4 regions of the Mycobacterium malmoense genome follow, and region 2 is predicted to be linked to each of the others. Evidence: riboswitches for the same ligand, from Rfam matches in the RefSeq annotation. Region 2 holds a riboswitch; each other region holds the start of a gene.
The links. Region 2 has a riboswitch for fluoride ahead of K3U93_RS20800 (PE family protein). Riboswitches for the same ligand answer to the same signal wherever they lie in the genome.

Region 1 (4,543 bases), 950 kb from region 2:
TCACGACGGCGGGCCGAACGCACCGTCCGAATCATCGTCGAGGCCATTGCGCCGGAGCGCCCTGCGTAACTAATTCGCTTGTCTAGCACCCGATTTCGTCGAATTCGAGAGCGCGGCCTGACCATCCACTCGGGGGTATCGTCGGCGGGCGTGAATTTGACCCGCGGCGGAGCCGTGTCGCCACCCGGGACGTCGACAACGGTGGCTGATGCGAGAACCTGTGCGAAGTTCGTATACGTCACGGGCGAAATGTCATGCAGCCGCGAGTGCCACGGTTCGGTAGGGTCGTGGACCTTCAGGTGTGCCATCCCTGTGGCTCCCTTGCCTAGTCGCGGGTGAGCCGGCGGTGCGCGACTCGGTGGGGGCGGGCGGCTTCCGCACCGAGCCTTGCGACCTTGTTCTGTTCGTAGCCGGCATAGTTGCCCTCAAACCAATACCATTGCGCGGGATGAGCTTCGGTGCCTTCCCAGGCCAGGATGTGAGTGGCGATGCGGTCGAGGAACCAACGGTCATGCGCGGTGACGACTACGCAGCCGGAGAACTCGATGATTGCGTTCTCCAGCGACGCAAGGGTTTCGGTGTCTAGGTCGTTGGTCGGCTCGTCCAGCAGCAGGACGTTGCCACCCTGTTTGAGGGTGAGCGCCAAGTTGAGTCGGTTACGTTCCCCACCAGAGAACAGTCGCGCGGGCTTTTGCTGGTCGGGGCCCTTGAAGCCGAACGCGGCGATGTAGGCGCGCGACGGCACCTGAACCGGCCCGATGTGCAGCATGTCATCGCCGCCGGAGACGACTTCCCAGGCGGTCTGATCGGGATCGATATGAGCGCGGTTTTGGTCCACGTAGGCGATTCGCACCGTCTCGCCAATCCGGATCGCGCCGGTGTCGGGCCGCTCGTTGCCGGTGAGCATCTGAAACAGGGTGGTCTTACCGACACCGTTGGGACCGATGATACCGACAATTCCGTTGCGCGGCAACGAAAACGATAGATCGCTGAACAGCTCGTGGTCGGCGAACGCCTTGCTGACATGCTCGACCTCGATCACCAGGCTTCCCAGTCGTGGACCCGGCGGGATGTGGATCTCGTCGAAGTCCAACCGTTGGGTCTTGGTTGCGTCGGCCGCCATCTCCTCGTAGCGGCGCAGCCGCGCATTGCTTTTGGCCTGGCGTGCCTTGGCTCCGGAGTGCACCCATTCCAGTTCTCGTTGCAACTGACGCAGCCGCTTGGCGTCCTTGCGGCCCTCCACGTGCAGGCGCGCGGCCTTGGTCTCCAGGTAGGTGGCGTAGTTGCCCTGGTACGGGTAGGCATGGCCACGGTCGAGCTCGAGAATCCAGCCCGCGACATTGTCCAGGAAGTAGCGGTCGTGCGTAACCGCGACGACTGTGCCCGGATAGTCGGCCAGATGCTGCTCGAGCCATTGCACACTTTCGGCATCGAGATGATTGGTCGGCTCGTCGAGCAGGAGCAGACCCGGTTGCTGTAACAGCAAGCGGCACAATGCTACCCGGCGTCGTTCCCCGCCGGAGAGGTCCTTGACGTCGACGTCGGGTGGCGGGCAGCGCAGCGCGTCCATGGCCTGCTCGAGACGGGCCTCGAGATCCCATGCGTTGCGGTGATCCAATTGTTCCTGCAGCGAACCCATTTCGGCCATCAGCTCGTCGCTGACCTCGTCGGCTAGGCGAGTGGTGATCTCACTGTAGCGAGCCAACAACGCCTCGGTCTCGGCGACGGCCGCGCGAATGTTGCCCAGTACGGTCTCGGTCTCGTCCAAGACTGGCTCCTGCGCCAGCAGCCCGACAGAGACGTCCGGAGCCAGCCGCACGTCCCCGTTCGACGGCCGCTCGAGCCCGGCCATCACCCGCAGCAGCGTCGATTTCCCCGCCCCGTTGGGGCCGACCACGCCGATCTTGGCGCCCGGCAAAAACGACAAAGTGACGTCGTCGAGGATCACCTTCTCGCCGCGCACCAGGCGCGCTCGGTTCAGTTGATAGATCCACTGCACAACGGCCTCCCGCTACGAATTGACGTCCATCCGTAGGAACCATCGGCGGCCGCCCAGCTGTATGGGCCGCGGTTGCATGGCGGGTCCCACCGCCAACTCTGACCTCAAGCCTAGCCCGTAGCGCAGCGCTTCTGCTAGCGTCGAAAACAGCCGCGATAAATGTTTTCGCGGTCGGCGATGAGGCTCCGCCCAACTTCGCGCCGCCCGGCGCTGATGGCTTCTACCCACAAAACGCATGTTTGCGTTGCAGTGAGGGAGGAGCCATGGACACCCGCAATTCCCCTGATGTCGAGGTGGTCAACGACGCCGAGCGCATCCTGTACCGAGAAAAGTTCCGGATCTGCGAGGAACGCGCCGCTCGGCGACTGGCGCGGACATCCTCGGTGAAATGGACGCGCTTGTTTCCGGATAGCCCGGTCATCCGGGTGGTTGCCGTCGACGGCGTCCTGGTGGGCCGGGTCAGGCGCAACGGCAGCCGATGGATCGCGACCGGGACAGGGCAGCGGGGGCCGGTCGCAGACTGCGGCACCTTCCGCGCCGCCGTCCGAGCGCTGGCCTCGGAGGTTCAGCCATGATGCCCGCCACGGCCCCCGCGTCGCCACACACCGAAGTTCCTGGCTGACAACACGTCCGGATTCGACAGGGGTGATCGTGTCTATCTCGAGCTGGCTCGGTGGCCGTCACGCACCCGTCCGGCCGTTGACATCGATGGCACCGGTGAGCATCCAGGCACACGACGCATGGGTCGAGTTTCCCATCTTCGACGCCAAGACGCGGTCGCTGAAAAAGACGTTCCTGGGTAAGGCCGGCGGCACCATCGGACGCACCGCCTCCAACGTGCCCATCATCGAAGCGCTGCGTGACATCACGCTCTCGCTAAACGTCGGCGACCGGGTCGGCCTGGTTGGGCACAACGGGGCGGGCAAGTCGACTCTGCTGCGGCTACTGGCGGGAATCTACGAACCCACCCGCGGCTGGTCCGCCATCCGAGGCCGCGTGGCACCGATCTTCGACCTCGGCGTCGGCATGGACCCCGAGATCTCCGGCTACGAAAACATCATCATCCGTGGACTTTTCCTCGGCGAGACCCGCAAAACGATGGAGGCCAAAGTCGATGAGATCGCCGCGTTCACCGAGCTCGGCGATTACCTGTCGATGCCGCTGCGCACCTACTCCACCGGCATGCGGATGCGGTTGGCGATCGGTGTGGTCACCAGCATCGACCCGGAAATCCTGCTGCTCGACGAGGCAATCGGGGCCGTCGACACCCACTTTCTGGACAAGGCCCAGTCCCGGTTACAAGGATTGGTGGAACGCTCGGGCATCCTGGTGTTCGCCAGCCACTCCAACGACTTCCTCGTGCGGCTGTGCAAGACCGCGGTCTGGATCGACCACGGCGAGATCAAAATGACCGGCAGCGTCGGGGATGTGATGCAAGCCTACGAGGACACCAAAGCCCACATCATGGCGGAGATCACCTCGAATGAGTGAGTTCAACGCGGAACCAACCCAATCGGGACGACAGGGCCAACGGCCCCGCCAAGGCGGCGCCCGCAGGACCGACACCGCGTCACAGCGTCTGCCCACGGTGCGCGAGTTTTCGGCGGGCGGGCTGGTCGTGCACGGCATCGACTGCGACCAACAGTTCGGGGTGATCATCGGCCGGGACGACCGTCGCGGCCGCACCCTATGGTCGTTGCCGAAGGGCCACATCGAAATAGGCGAGCGGCCCGAACAGACGGCGGTGCGCGAAATAGCCGAAGAAACGGGCATCCGCGGCGACGTGCTGGCCGCGCTGGGCAGCGTCGAATACTGGTTCCGCGCGGACGACACCATGGTGCACAAGACCGTCCACCATTACCTGCTGCGGTTCCGGGAAGGTGAGCCGATCGCCGCCAACGACCACGAGGTCACCGACGTTGCGTGGATGCCGCTCGAGGCGCTGCCGTCGCGGCTGGCTCACGCCGACGAACGCCGGGTCACCAAAGTGGCGGCGGACCTGATACATGCGTTGCGCGAACATGGCCCGGCGGCGCTGCCCCCGATACCGGCGATCTCGCCGCGGCGGCGTCCGCAACGGCATTCGATCGCCACACATGGCGCCAGCCCTCCTAAACCCAGGCCGGGCCGGCAAAGATAGGGCAGGCGGGCCGTGTGCGTGGCCATCGAAATCCCGAAGGGTGCAACGCAATAACTGCCAGATCGACCATGACAGCGGCCGCATTCGCCTCGGCCGCTGCCTTGTTCAGAGCTCCCTCTGACGGGAGGCGAGGAGTTCGGTGCGGGTACGCGGCATGCCACTCCAACCCCGGTCTGTGGGCTTGACCGCCAGCACTTGGTTGATCCCGAGGCGGTTGGCTTCAAACGCCAGCGCCGAGCCGGCCATGTACAGCCGCCAGACCCGTGCACGCCCCGCAGTGCTCGCCGCAACCACCTTGTCCCAGTTGTCTTCCAGGTTCGCAACCCATGCCCGCAGTGTCAGCGCGTAGTGCTCACGAAGGGATTCGACGTCACGCACCTCGAAGCCCGCTCCTTCGAGCGCGT
Region 2 (4,543 bases):
CCCGCACGTCGCCGCCCTGGGCGTTCTTCTCGCTGCCCACCCGCGCCTGGGAGCTGGCCGCGGGCGGTCTGGTGGCCCTGTCGATTCGCCAATGGCGCAGGCTGCCCCTGCTAGCCGCGGCGATCGCCGGATGGGGTGGTCTGGGCCTGATCGTGCTGACCTGCACCCAGCTGGGACCCGGCACCCCGTACCCCGGCACGGCGGCCCTGCTGCCCGTGCTGGGCACCGCCCTGATCATCGGCGCCGGGCGCGTCACCGGCGGCCTGGGGGCCGGTCGCGTGCTGTGCCGGCCCGCGGTGCGGGCGATCGGCCGGGTGTCGTACTCGTGGTACCTGTGGCACTGGCCGGTGCTGCTGCTGATGCCACCGCTGCTGGGCCTGCCCGCGGGCCTGCCGGGCCGGCTCGCCGCGGTCGTCGTCTCGGCCGGACTCGCGGTGCTCACGCTGCATCTGGTCGAAAATCCCGGCCGATTCGCGGCCGCCCTGCGCCGGTCGGCGAAGGCCAGCCTGGCCGTGGCCGGGGCCGCCAGCGCGGCCACCGCGTGCGCGTGCGTGCTGCTGCTGAACGTGGTACCGGCGCCGGCGGGGCACGGAACGGCCGCGCCCAAGGCCAACATCGTCGCGCTGCCCCCGGCGAACGCCCCCGCCGTCGGCCCGCAAGACGCGACGGTCCAGCAGGCGCGCGACGCGGTCGCGGGGTCCGCGGGCCTGCGTGCCGTGCCGTCCAACCTGGACCCGCCGCTTGCCGCGGCGCCCGCCGACAAGGCGGCGGTCTTCGTCAACGGCTGCGTGCGGTCGTGGCGCGATGTCGGCCAACCCGAGTGCGCGACGGGCGACACCGCCTCGCCGACGACGGTGGCCCTGGTCGGCGACTCGCACGCCGCGATGTGGCAGCCCGCGTTCCAGCAGCTCGCCGAGCAGCGGCATTGGCGGCTGGAGACGCTGGCCAAGGTGACCTGCCCGCTGCAGGAGCTGCGCATCACCAGCCCGTACCTGGGCCGGGAATACACCGAGTGCGAACAGTGGCGCGGCCAGATCATGGCCCGGTTGACGGCCGAACACCCGCGGCTGGTCGTGCTGGACATGAGCCGGCGCTACGGCGGGGATTTCGGCTTTGTGTCCTACGACCCGGCGTGGATCGGCACCCTGGCCGACACCGTGAAACGGTTGCGCGGCAACGGCGCGACCGTTCTGGTCCTCGGGCCGGCCCCGGATCCACACGGCTCCGTGCCCGCGTGCCTGTCGGCACACCTGGACGACGCCACCGCCTGCGCGCCTGCGCGCCCGGTCGCGGTCGACGACGGCGGCGTCGTCGCCGAGCGGGCGGCGACCACCGGCGGCGGCGGGCACTACGCCGACCTGACGGAGCTGTTCTGCACCCCGGACCGCTGCCCGGTGATCGTCGGCAACACCCTGGTGTTCCGCGACGACAACCACGTGACGACCGAATACGCGCGACTGCTGGCACCCGTGATCGGCGCGCTGGCGGACCGCGCCGTCGCGGGCGGGTGAAACCGTAATGAACTTCTGGTCGCGGACGATCGTCCTATCAGGGAAAGGTTTTTGGAGGTTGTGAGATGACTTCGCTGCTGCTGGTCTGCATCGCGGCGGCCGCGCCACTCGTCGGCGTCGGCCTGATGCACTTGCAAGCGCGCCTGGAGCGATGGGACTACGAGCGGCACGCGGAAGACTGAAGCGTCTGGCTCGAAAAACGTTCTGCGACTGAAACTTTGGCCTACTGGTGGTCTGCCTGACAGCTGGATGAGCGGCACACTCTCGCCCACCAAAGATCGCCGCACCGAAGGGTAAACACGATACGGGTCGGATCGTGGTGCGCCACGGCTGCGAGAACGTCGATCCGGCTCGGATTCCGCAACGCCAAACATCTTGTGCCGCAGAACCGGATATGAGCTATCGACGGCGGTTCGACCGCATGCTATCTTTGGCATTAGGCGATGAAGCACCGCCTTGAAAGGCCATCCCGGCTAATGGCTTCTACTCATACGCAGTAGAAAGTGGGTGGATGGTGATGCTCAGCATTGTGCTCTTGCTTCTCTTTTCCCGGTTTTATGCATGCTGGCCGCATTCGGGATGCCGTCGACGTCAGGTTGCTTGACCATGGCGATGACTCGCTCCAGCAATCGGGCTGACGATCAGATCGTAGATAATCCGCCCGCGCCCGGGAATCGCCGAAAATAACCGTCGCGATAGCCGATAGCCCAGCGCGCGGGTATCAGGCCACGCATTATCTCACGGGCCAATCACGGTCTTTATCGAAAGTGCTTACGCGACAGTACCTTTGACGAACTTCGATTTGGTAAAGGTGTCCGACCGAAATTCGGGTCGTTTGGCCAGCGTCAGCCACAGTTTTCGATCTGCCTTAAAGCGAAAGGGGAGGATCCATGTCTTTTGTGACCGCACAACCGGAAATGTTGTCAGCGGCGGCGTTCGACTTGCAGGCGATTGGGTCTGCGATGGCTGCTCAGAATGCGGCGATTGCGGCCCCGACCACGGGCGTGGTGCCCGCTGCCGCCGACGAGGTTTCAGCGCTTACCGCGCTGCAATTTGCCACTCACGGCGCGATGTATCAGGCGGTCGCTGCCGAGGCGGCGGTGCTGCACCAACTGTTGGTCACCACCTTGGCTACCAGTGCTGGATCGTATGCGGCCACCGAGGCCGCCAATGCCGTCACATTGAACTGACGTCCTCGGAGGGGATAGCGAGATGGACTTCGCGGTGTTACCGCCGGAAATCAATTCCGGCAGGATGTATGCAGGGCCCGGTTCGGGCCCGATGCTGGCCGCCGCGGCGGCTTGGGACGAGTTGGCCGCCGACTTGTATTCCAAGGCGGCATCTTGCGGATCGGTGATCTCGGGGCTGACCGGTGGGCCGTGGCTGGGGCCGGCGTCGGTGTCGATGACGGCGGCCGTTGGGCCTTATCTGGCGTGGATGATCACGGCGGCCGCGCAGGCCGAGCAGGCCGCCACCCAGGCCAAGACGGCGGCGGTGGCTTACGAGACCGCCTTCGCTGTGACGGTGCCTGTGCCGCTGATCGCGGCCAACCGCAGCCTGTTGATGGCGCTGGTTGCGACCAATTTCTTGGGGCAAAACATCCCGGCGATCATGGCGACCGAGGCGCACTACATGGAGATGTGGGCTCAAGACGTCGCCGCGATGATCGGTTATGCCGCCCACTCGGCGACCGCCGCGGCCTTGACGCCGTTTTCGGCGCCGACGTCAACGACCAATCCGGCGGGGTTGGCCGGTCAGGCGGCCGCGGTGGCCCACGCCGCCGCAGCCGGGGCGGGATCGGGCGTATCCCACGTCATGTCGGTGGGCCCACACCTGATGTCCGCGGTGCCACAAGCGCTGCAGGGTCTTGCCTCGTCGACGTCGTCGGCGTCGCCCTTGTCGGGGCTGTTGGGCCTGGCGAGTGGATCGGGCTCCTCGGCGTCGTCGTTGCCCTCGCTGACCTCGATTCCGTCGTACTTTGGCCCGCTCGCCTCGTTGGGGGGTATGAGCACGTCGACAACGAGCGCGACGATGTCGGCGAACTCGGTCAGCACCAACCTGAGGAACGCGGCAGCCAACCAGGAACGGCTCGTGCGTGAGGAGGCCCAGGGACTCATCCGCGGGGGCGCACCCGGAGATCTTGGCGGACTGCGCTCCGTGGGCCTCGGCGGTGCGATCGCCAATGCAAGCCTGGGCCAGTCGTCGTCGATTGGGGCGCTGTCGGTGCCCCAGCGCTGGGCCGCCGTCGCTCCAACGGCGATCCGCCCGCTCGCCGCGGCATTGCCGATAAGCAGTGTTAGCGCCGCCCCGCAGGCGTTGACGGGGTCCGCCGGTAACACGTTCAGCGACATGGCCCTTGCCGGCATGGCCGGCCGCGCCCTCGGCGGCGCGGCCGGTCTGGGCCACCGTGAAGGCGTCGGGGCCAGCACAGGCAAACCGCTCGAACCAGCGCAGACCTCACCGGGGGGCGCCGGAACGGGAATCGCCGCCGAGCTGCGCGAGCTCGCCGAACTCCGCGACCGGGGAATCCTGACCGACGAAGAGTTCGTCGAGCAAAAACAACGCGTCCTGGGTCGCTAATCACCGCTTCACACCATCAGGAGTGCCACAAGATGGCCATCAACTACCCGTTCGCCGACGGTGACGCCCACGGCGCCACCATCCGCGCAAGCCATAACCCACCGTCGCGAGGGGTGGGAATGTTGAGAACGCTAACGCTCGCCACGGCGCTCGCCGCAGCCGTTGCCCTGGCCGCACCCGCCCGCGCCGACGACCCTGAATTCCTGACGCGTCTGGAAAGAAGCCACGTCAGCTACGTCTCGCCATCCGACGCGCTCGCGTGGGGACGCTCCGTATGCGACCAATTACGCGACGGCCAACCACTTCCATCGGTGTTCTCCGCGCTTCAAAACGGTGGTGGCTTCACCAACCGCGATGCCGGGGCGATCATCGGGGCCGCGACCAGCGAGCTGTGCACCGACCAATATCAGACGGCGATGGATTGGGCCCGCGGCCAGCTGGGCTGAGCATGC
Region 3 (4,543 bases), 500 kb from region 2:
TGTCGGTGGCGTTACTGCTGGTGACGGGCGGCTCGGTGAGCGCGCTGGTGCCGTTCTACGCGATCGGCGTGTTCACCGGATTTTCGATGGCCGGTTACGGGATGACCAAGCACCATCTGACTCATCGGGAACCGGGATGGCGACACCGGCTGGCGATCAACCTGTCCGCGGCGATCCTGTCGACGATCGTGGTGGGCATTTTCGCGGTGGCGAAATTCACCGAGGGCGCGTGGCTGGTCGTCGTCATCTTCCCGCTGTTGGTGTTCGCGCTGATGCGGCTCAACCGCGAATATCGCGCCGAGGCGGCCATTCTCGAGCTGTTCCGCACCGACCGCCCGGAGTTGGTCAAGTACGCCAGGCACCGGGTTTTCCTCTTCGTGAACTCGGTGGACCTGGCGGTGATCGAGGCGCTGCGGTATGGCAAGGGATTGCGGGCCGACGAGCTGACCGCGGTGCACTTCATGGTCGACGAGGCGTATGCCGCACAGCTGAGAAAGCGTTGGGATCACTTCGATCTCGGCATCCCGTTGCGGGTCGTGGACTGCCCGGACCGGCGCATCAACCGAGCCGCGCAGGTGCTGGTCGCGAAAACGCGCGACGAACATCCGGACACCAACGTGACGGTGCTGCTGCCGCGCCGAACGTTTGCGCCGCTGCTGGGGCGGCTGCTGCATGACCGGACCGCGGACAAGATCGCCCGGGCCGTCAGCCTCATGCCGGACGCCGCGGCGACGATCGTGCCCTACGACGTGGAATCCCGGGTCAGGGAGGCCTACCCCGATCGCTTCGAGCAGTGGGTTCAGCACGAAGTCGACAACCTCGAGGCCTGGGTCTCCCGGGGCGAAGACCAGAACGTCGAGGCCTACGAACACCCCGAGCGCCCGCCGTCGGTGATCATGGTGGCGGGCCTGATTTCCGGGCAGCGCGCCACCGTCGAGGGACGGGTCAATGAGGTCCAGGACGTCACCGAACGCGGGCGGACCGTCCGGCACGTCGTCGTCGGCGACAGCAGCGGCGAGATGACCGTCACCTTCCGTCCCGGTCACGGCGGCGCCGACATCCAGCCCGGCCAGCTGTTGCGGATCACCGGAAAGGCCCGCCAGGCCGGCAACCGGGCGATATCGATGATCGACCCGGCGTACCACGTGATCGAGGACCCCGCGAAGGCCGCCGAATCCGGAGAGCCCGGGCATATCAGCAAAACGTAGGGCCACGATCGGTCTGGTCGAGGCGCACGGCACCGGCACCCCGGTCGGCGATCCGAGCGAATACGCGAGCCTGGCCGCGATGTACGGAACCGAGGGCCGACACCGTGTTTCTCAGAAGTGTTTCTCAGAACGCCGGGAACGGGCGTCAGTGACCGTTGGCGCGAAATCGTTCGAAGGATCGCGTGACTTCGGCTTCTGCCGCTTCCCGATTGCCCCAGTCGGCGGCCTTGACGAACTTGCCCGGCTCTAAGTCCTTGTAGTGCACGAAGAAGTGCTCGATGGGATCCAGGACAAACGACGGCACGTCGCCGACGTCGGTGATGTGGTCCCATCGTGGATCGCCGGCCGGCACGCACAGCACCTTGTTGTCGCCGCCGGCCTCGTCGACCATCTGGAACATGCCCACCGGGCGGGCGGCGAGCACAACACCGGGAAAGACCGGCTCGGGCAGCAAGACAAGAGCATCGAGGGGGTCGCCGTCGTCGCCGAGGCTGTCTTCGATGAAGCCGTAATCCGCCGGATACCCCATCGAGGTGTACAGGTAGCGGTCGAGTCGGATGCGGCCGGTGTCGTGGTCGCTCTGGTATTTGTTGCGCTCTCCCTTGGGGATTTCGATGGTCACGTCGAATTCCATGTGACTACTCCTTTATTGTCGGCGGTCCGAATTCGGTCTTTGCGTGGATTGTGTGCGGGTGGGCGAGGCGGGGGCTCGCGGCCGGCTCGCGAGGCCCGCGGTGGACGCGCCACCCGATTTTCCGCGTACCTTTCGGGCGCGGCATTATATCAGCTTTCATATCGATGGCAAGGATTGCCAGGCAACACCCAGGCGTCTGACCGGGTTAACGCAGTAAACTGCATCGTATCTGTGCGCGCGGCAGCGACGGCGGAGCGCAACTCAACCGGAGGGTGCAGGCCAATGTTGGCGCGCTTCACCTACGACTCCTATGTTCGCAGGGGCCATCAGCCGTATTGGCGGTTCAGGGCGGGCTCCATCGCCGCTGTCAGTTAAGCAACGGAAATCGGCTTTGGTCAAGCGCGGCGAGGCCATCCCGTTGGACTGTGACGGCGCACCGCCTCGGGTGACCGCCGCAAGCCTCGATCGATACCTTGCCCCAATACCGTTGTTCGGCAATAACTTTGGGCCACCGATGGCGCGGCCGTCGCGTTGTCGAAACGCACTGCCGGTTGTGATCGACACCACCCGTGGCCTTCGGACGCGCTCGGAACCGCCCTCGGCGCCCGACGTTTTTCAAACCGATACGTGCCGTTGGCGGCACCACCGCCGAGCCATTACGTGCCCCGGCAATCGCTCGGCCGGCACCCGGCCGGGCTGCCCGCTTCGCCGCGGTTATAAGGCGAACGCGTCTGGATGTAATGTTCCAATCAGCTGGAAATCTCCTGTGCATCGGCCATGGCCGGTTGTTCGTTCATCACAAGTCAGCTTGACTGTCAAGCAATAAGATCACGAAAGTTTTAAAGGTGCGTCGCCGGCTCGACGGCGCACAATGGCGGTGGGGCTCGCCATAACCGCGCGTCAAGCATCGACGGCCAACAGTCCCTGCGGAACAGACCATTGCCCGGCTGACCAATTGCGGAGCCGGGTGTGACGCAGGAGGACCGTAAGTGGCCGTTCAATCTTTGTCGATACCTACGATCAAGGTCCCGCCTGCGCCCGTGCGGCGTCGTCGACTCCGGCCGCGGGCTGGCGGGTGCTTCCGTGCTCCCGGTTTGGATCGGCGGCCGGCATTCAGGACGTGAAACACCAAACACTTCAGTCTCTTTCGACCGGCTGTCGATGAACCATGAATGAGCCCAATCAAAGTCGACCCGCCACATATTTCGGCGGTTTGATGGTCGCCCCAACATCGTCCGTGAAAGGTAAATGACGCATGGCGCGTTCGCGCATCACCGACTGGAATCCAGAAGACGTCGTGGCCTGGCACAACGGCAACGACGCCATCGCCCGTCGCAACCTGGTGTGGCTGGTTGTGAACGTGCACATCTCTTTCTCGGTCTGGTACCTCTGGTCGGTCATGGTGCTGTTCATGCCGCAGTCCGTTTATGGTTTTTCGACCGGCGACAAGCTGCTGGTGGGCGCCACCGCGTCTCTGGTCGGTGCGCTCGTGCGCATCCCGTATTCGATGGCCGCCAACTGGTTCGGGGGCCGCAACTGGACAACGTTCTCGTCGTTGGTGCTGCTGATCCCCACCGTCGGGGCCATCGTGTTGTTGGCCCATCCCGGGTTGCCCCTGTGGCCGTATCTGGTGTGCGCCGCGTTAACCGGGTTGGGCGGCGGCAACTATTCGGCGTCGCTGGCCAAGGTCGACGGCTTATATCCGCAGCGGCTCAAGGGCTTTGCGCTGGGTCTGACCGGCGGGCTGGCCAACCTCGGGTCGGCGGCGATCCAGGCGGTCGGGCTGGTGGTGCTGGCGACCGCGGGACACGAGGCGCCGTACTGGGTATGCGCGATCTACTTGGTGCTGCTGACCCTCGGCGGTGTTGGTGCGGCACTGTGCATGGATAACATCGTCGCGCATCGCACCGGCATTTCACTGGGCAACTTGCGATCCATTCTCTCGGTGCCCGACGCGTGGGGAATCTCGTTTCTCTACCTGTGCGCCTCCGGCTCGTTCCTCGGTTTCGCGTTCGCGTTCGGCCAGGTGCTCCAGCACAACTTCGTGGCCGGCGGGGAAAGCTACGGGCAGGCGTCGCTGCACGCCGCCGAGATCGCCTTCATTGGGCCGCTGGTGGGATCGCTGGCGCGGATAGTCGGCGGCAAGTTCAGCGACCGCTTCGGCGGCGGCCATGTCACCCTGAGCGTTTTCGCGGCCGCAATCGTGGCGGGGGGATTGCTGGTCGGCGTCAGCATCCATGACGATCTGACCCGCGACCGCGGTGGCCCCGTGACGGCATTTACGATGGTCGGCTACATCGTCGGCTTCATTGCGCTGTTCATCTTTACCGGCGCCGGCAAGGGGGCCGTGTACAAGCTGATCCCTTCGATCTTCGAGGTGCGCAGCCGCGCAATGAATCTCAGCGAAGCCGACCGCCACCACTGGGCCCGTGTCAGGTCGGCGGCTTTGATCGGATTCGCCGGTGCGTTCGGCGCACTGGGCGGCGTGGGGATCAACTTGGCCCTGCGGCAGTCCTATTCCAGCACCGGTACCGAGACGCCGGCATTCTGGATTTTCCTCGCGTGTTACATCGCCGCCGCGCTGCTGGCCTGGGCGCGCTATGTGCGGCAGGGGCCGGGTGCACCGATACCGACGTTGCGGCCGCAAACCTCGGACGAGGCGGTCGACCCCGTGAGCGCGTCGGGCGGCCGGGCGGCGACG
Region 4 (4,543 bases), 950 kb from region 2:
GCGCTGAAGGAAGCCACGACTCGTGATATGCCGAGTTCCATCGCCAGCGCTGCCGCCTCGACGTCGTGGCGATGGCCATCGTGCTGCCCGAGGTCACTGAGCGGACCGGCCGCGCGCAGCCGAATGCGCATGAGCAGCTCCTCGAGCTTCGGTCCCCGCCACCCTCGCCAGGGGCGCCGGTAATGCAGGGTGAACCGCCGCGTGGCACCGATAATCGCCAGATGCGCGGAGTCGGTACCCCACCTGTGCTCGACCATGCGGATGTCGCGATAGGCGAGTACTCCGACGACCCTGTCGAAGGGCAGGTCGTCGACCCACAACGCGACTCCGTGGTCACCGACGGCTAATATCCTTGTCGGGCAATAGATGTCGGTATCCCCGACTCGACGAATTCCGGCGGGGGCCACGAGCATGTCATGCGGTCGTCTGACGGAGATCAGCTCGGTGAGCGCTTGTGTCGCCGCCTCCGGAATCGAACCCCACTGTGACGGGAAGTAGGCCGGCCCGTATCCGCTTCCGGGGCTCAGTTGCGCCGCCAATTCGCGATCGAGAGGTATCTCCCACGGAGAGATCAGCCCCCGCGACCGCGGATCCCAAGCGGCGGGCTCCGGCGGAGCCGGCCGACGACCAGGTAGGCGCTTGAAAAAGCTTGATCGCCGCACCGCCATGATCTTCCTACCTTTCGGAAAGGCAGGGACCGTTGGCGGACGCAACCGCGCCGCGATTTCGTTGGCGAGCCCCTCCGCCAGCGTATTGCATACCTTACCGCGAATCGCCGAAACTCCAAGCACTCGAAGTGAAACCACTCGTATCGCGCAGGCGCCCAATAGGCAGCGCACAACCTTTGCGCGTCGGTGTGCTCGCCATAGCCGGCACGGTGCGCTTCGTGACGCGATGACGCATCGGCCCACGCCATGCGCAACGGTGAGAGGTGGGGTCGGTCACAGTGGCGAGGTCTCGAGCGGCCCGCGGTTGCCGGCGCGTCGGTGGCGTATGCACCAGGTGAGCGCGACCGCGTAGCCGAAGAGCTGCGGCAACGGCGGTAGCGCTCGATGGCGACGAGTGATATTCGTACACACGGTGATTCGGTGTTTTCCATACAGTTCGACGGCATCGGACATACCAGGGATCGGGGGCGACCCGGCGACGCTTCGCCAGAGATCGGCTGTCGGATGGGTGGTGGGTTACTCGACGAATTGCGCACGGCCGACGAAAGATAAGCGGTTGTCAGTGGTTTGGCATGCTGCTCGTCGGCGGTGCGGGCGCGGTTGCCCGCTTCCGGATCGACCAGTTCATCACCGCACGCGCCGGTGGTTCGTTTCCGTCAGGCACTCGTGGTCGACCTCAGTGGCGCGGCCATTCTCGGCCTGATCGGCCACCTGCTTGGGGAACATCTGTAAGTGAGCCGACCGACCCGGTGATCACTGGCCGCCCACGCATTGCCACGACCGGGCATTGGCCGTATCAGTATGTGCCATCTAAGCTTTCGCGGATGGCTTGCTGCGCCTCTGGAGGCAGTGTGTGCAGGATCTCGCGTACCCGCGCCCGATGCCGTTCCACCGCCTTTCGCTGCGGATAGCCGGGGGTGGGCTGAAGCTGCGGTGGCACGCCGCCGATTTCCTCGACACCGCCGTCCTGCTGACCGGCCTCGACCATCGCCCGCTCCTCGGCCATCTGAGCCTCGTCCTTCTCTTCGGACATGCCGATGGGACCGATGCGCCGGCCGTTGAGGAACTGCCGGACCTCCGGTTGTCGGCTGGTCAGCAACACCTCCCGGGGCCCGAACATCGTCAGCTTGCGGCGGAACAGCATTCCCATGTTGTCCGGCACGGTGCGGGCGATGTTGATGTTGTGCGTGACAATCAACAACGTGCAGTCGAGTTGTGCGTTGATGTCGATGAGTAACTGACTCAGATAAGCCGTGCGCACCGGGTCCAGCCCCGAATCCGGTTCGTCGCATAGCACGATCTGCGGCTCAAGCACCAACGCGCGCGCCAGCCCAGCGCGCTTGCGCATACCACCGGATATCTCGCCGGGAAACTTGTCCCCGTCGTTGGCCAAGCCCACCATGTCGAGCTTCTCCATGACAATCTGGTGGATCTCGCTCTCTTTCTTCCTGGTGTGCTCGCGCAGCGGGAAGGCGGTGTTGTCAAACAACGTCATTGACCCGAACAGCGCACCGTCCTGAAACATCATTCCGAACAGCGTGCGAATCTCATTGAGCTCGCTGGCCGTAGCCTCGACGAGGTTTACCCCGTCGACCATGATCTTGCCGCTGTCGGCGGGCAACAGCCCGATCAGCGTCCTCAAGAAGATCGTTTTGCCGGTACCCGACGGGCCCAGCAGGACACTGACTTCGCCCTCGGGCAGAGTCAGCGTGACATTTTCGAAGATCCGCTGGGGCCCGAACGACTTAGTGAGACCTTCGATCTCGATTGCCACCCCCATGTTCAATCCCTCGCCTCTACCACCGTCAACGAACTGATTTCAACCACGCTTGCCCTTGTGGGTGTGTAGCGCGTTGGAGTGTCCACGGCTTCTCCCTCGCTCGATCGGAGGACAGTTGTTCCCCCAACGACATGTCGAGTGGGTAGAAGCCATCAGCGCCGACGGCGCTATGGTGGCGAGCCTCATCGCCGGCCGCGAAAGAACTTGCGGTTGCCGCCATCGTAGCAGCGCAGCGAGTCAGCGCGCCACGTTCACCGCCGCAGTCGTCGTCACACGAGATCCACCTGGACGCCGATGATCGTCACGACAACGGCGGCCACGACCAGGCCGAGCGCCCACACGATTCGGCGACCGCCCACATGCTTGGCCAGCAGCACGCCGAGGCACCCTAAGGCACCGGCGGACGCCACAAGGGCGATCCAGGACATCCGCGGCAGCAATGTACCCATTACCAATGGCAGCGCAGCGCCGGCGAAGCTGGACGTGCCCGCCACGGTCGCCGAGGCGACCGAGTCGCGAAGCACCGACCTGCCGAGGTTCGTCGCCGCCAGTCGACCGGACCGGGTGAACATCAGTTGGCGTTCGGCTCGTACCAACTCCAATCGGTTCTGGCTGTACTCGGCGACGAACAGCGTCAGCACCGCCGAAGCGAAGGCGACAATGCCGACGCGGGCGCTCAAGCCCAGGCTCAGTCCGACGCCGCGCAGCACGGTTGCCGATGCCAGGGTAAGGGCGTTGAGTATCCCGTCCGACACGCCCAGCGCCATCGCAAACATCATCCTTCCCGACTGGCGCAGACGGGTCGCGCTGCGGCGCCTCACTGTAATCACCGAGTTCGAGGCACCCGCTCGATGATGCGGTTGCCCACAACGATTTCATCGATGCTGTGCACCGCCGCGCCGGTCTTCTCGATCTGTCTGATCAACTGTGTCGCGTCAATGGATTCGCCTTCGACCGTGACCTCAAGACCGACCGTCTCCAGATCGATCTCCGATACGGTGATGTTGAGCGCCTCAACACCAGCAACGTCATCGATCGCCGCGGCCAGCTCCAAAAGATCCGGTCTCGTAATTGCCTTGTCAACATCCAACTGCATGCGACGAATATTCATCGCGGGCTCCTCTGAGGTCATTCGGTCTATGTCCTGCTCCGTGGTCGCATTCGGGGAGCCGCCCTGGCGCAGCGAAACTCGGCCGCTCTCTCCCGTCATTCGCTTCCACACTATGGGAGCCTCGTCGACCCATGTGAGATCGGATCTGCTTGACTTCGTTTCTCCGCGCGGGAGACGGAGTCCGGGTGGAAACGGCTTCCCGACGTTAGGGTTCGGTAAATGCTTGTACGACAAGGGGTTTTGCTCCGCGCGCGTGAGCGGAGAGAGGCCAGCCGTTGCCCGCGGTTTCAGGCTGCGGCTGGGACCAGAGAGCTAAAGCGTCGCCGAGACGTTGTCGGCGGCCGGTTGAGATTGCCGGGGTTCGGCGTTGGGCGCCGGCTGGCGCGGGCTGCGTCCGAGGCGGCGTTCGACGTCGAGGATGCGCAGTGTCGTGTCGATGACGGTATCGGGGTTGAGGCTGATGGAGTCGATGCCGATTTCGACGAGATATTCGGCCATGTCTGGGTAGTCGGACGGGGCCTGCCCGCACAATCCGGAGTGGATGTTGTTGCGGCGGCATCCCTCAACCGCCAGGCGGAGCATTTGCTTGACGCCCTCGTCGCGTTCGTCGAAGTCGAAGGCGACGATCTCGCTGTCGCGGTCCACCCCCAGGGTGAGCTGGGTAAGGTCATTGGATCCGATGGAGAACCCGTCGAAAAGTGGGGCGAAGCGGTCGATAAGTATGACGTTGTTGGGGATTTCGCACATCGCGTAGATCTGCAGGCCGTCCTCACCGCGCCGCAGGCCCAACTCGGCCATCCGTGCCAAAACGGTCTCGGCTTCGACCACGCGACGCACGAATGGCACCATCAAGATGACATTGGTGAGTCCCATGTCTTCGCGTACCCGCCGCATTGCCCGGCACTCCAACGCGAAGCCTTCGGCGTAGGCGGGGTGCGCGTACCGTGACGCGCCCCGGAAGCCGAGCATCGGATTGTCTTCGTG

Region 1: linked by a shared signal. The riboswitch ahead of K3U93_RS00780 (hypothetical protein) and the one ahead of K3U93_RS20800 (PE family protein) in region 2 are both predicted to bind fluoride.
Region 3: linked by a shared signal. The riboswitch ahead of K3U93_RS18410 (inorganic diphosphatase) and the one ahead of K3U93_RS20800 (PE family protein) in region 2 are both predicted to bind fluoride.
Region 4: linked by a shared signal. The riboswitch ahead of K3U93_RS00755 (ABC transporter ATP-binding protein) and the one ahead of K3U93_RS20800 (PE family protein) in region 2 are both predicted to bind fluoride.

What each region holds. Positions count from the first base shown of each region.
Region 1 covers NZ_CP080999.1:158,234-162,776, reverse strand. The annotation lists gene K3U93_RS00790 (TetR/AcrR family transcriptional regulator) at 1-69, shown strand, start outside; gene ettA (energy-dependent translational throttle protein EttA) at 326-1,999, opposite strand; fluoride riboswitch at 2,026-2,102, opposite strand; fluoride riboswitch at 2,164-2,229, shown strand; gene K3U93_RS00780 (hypothetical protein) at 2,263-2,574, shown strand; gene wzt (galactan export ABC transporter ATP-binding subunit Wzt/RfbE) at 2,708-3,490, shown strand; gene K3U93_RS00770 (NUDIX hydrolase) at 3,483-4,139, shown strand; gene K3U93_RS00765 (SAM-dependent methyltransferase) at 4,245-4,543, opposite strand, start outside.
Region 2 covers NZ_CP080999.1:4,525,413-4,529,955, forward strand. The annotation lists gene K3U93_RS20795 (acyltransferase family protein) at 1-1,511, shown strand, start outside; fluoride riboswitch at 1,942-2,004, shown strand; gene K3U93_RS20800 (PE family protein) at 2,402-2,701, shown strand; gene K3U93_RS20805 (PPE family protein, SVP subgroup) at 2,724-4,091, shown strand; gene K3U93_RS20810 (DUF732 domain-containing protein) at 4,124-4,537, shown strand.
Region 3 covers NZ_CP080999.1:4,029,774-4,034,316, reverse strand. The annotation lists gene K3U93_RS18420 (APC family permease) at 1-1,208, shown strand, start outside; partial or broken gene K3U93_RS25735 (hypothetical protein) at 1,210-1,305, shown strand; gene K3U93_RS18410 (inorganic diphosphatase) at 1,354-1,842, opposite strand; fluoride riboswitch at 2,153-2,214, opposite strand; gene K3U93_RS18405 (MFS transporter) at 3,098-4,543, shown strand, end outside.
Region 4 covers NZ_CP080999.1:152,307-156,849, reverse strand. The annotation lists gene K3U93_RS00760 (hypothetical protein) at 1-539, opposite strand, end outside; gene K3U93_RS00755 (ABC transporter ATP-binding protein) at 1,465-2,448, opposite strand; fluoride riboswitch at 2,585-2,647, opposite strand; gene K3U93_RS00750 (hypothetical protein) at 2,718-3,215, opposite strand; gene K3U93_RS00745 (DUF211 domain-containing protein) at 3,275-3,658, opposite strand; gene ppsA (phosphoenolpyruvate synthase) at 3,872-4,543, opposite strand, start outside.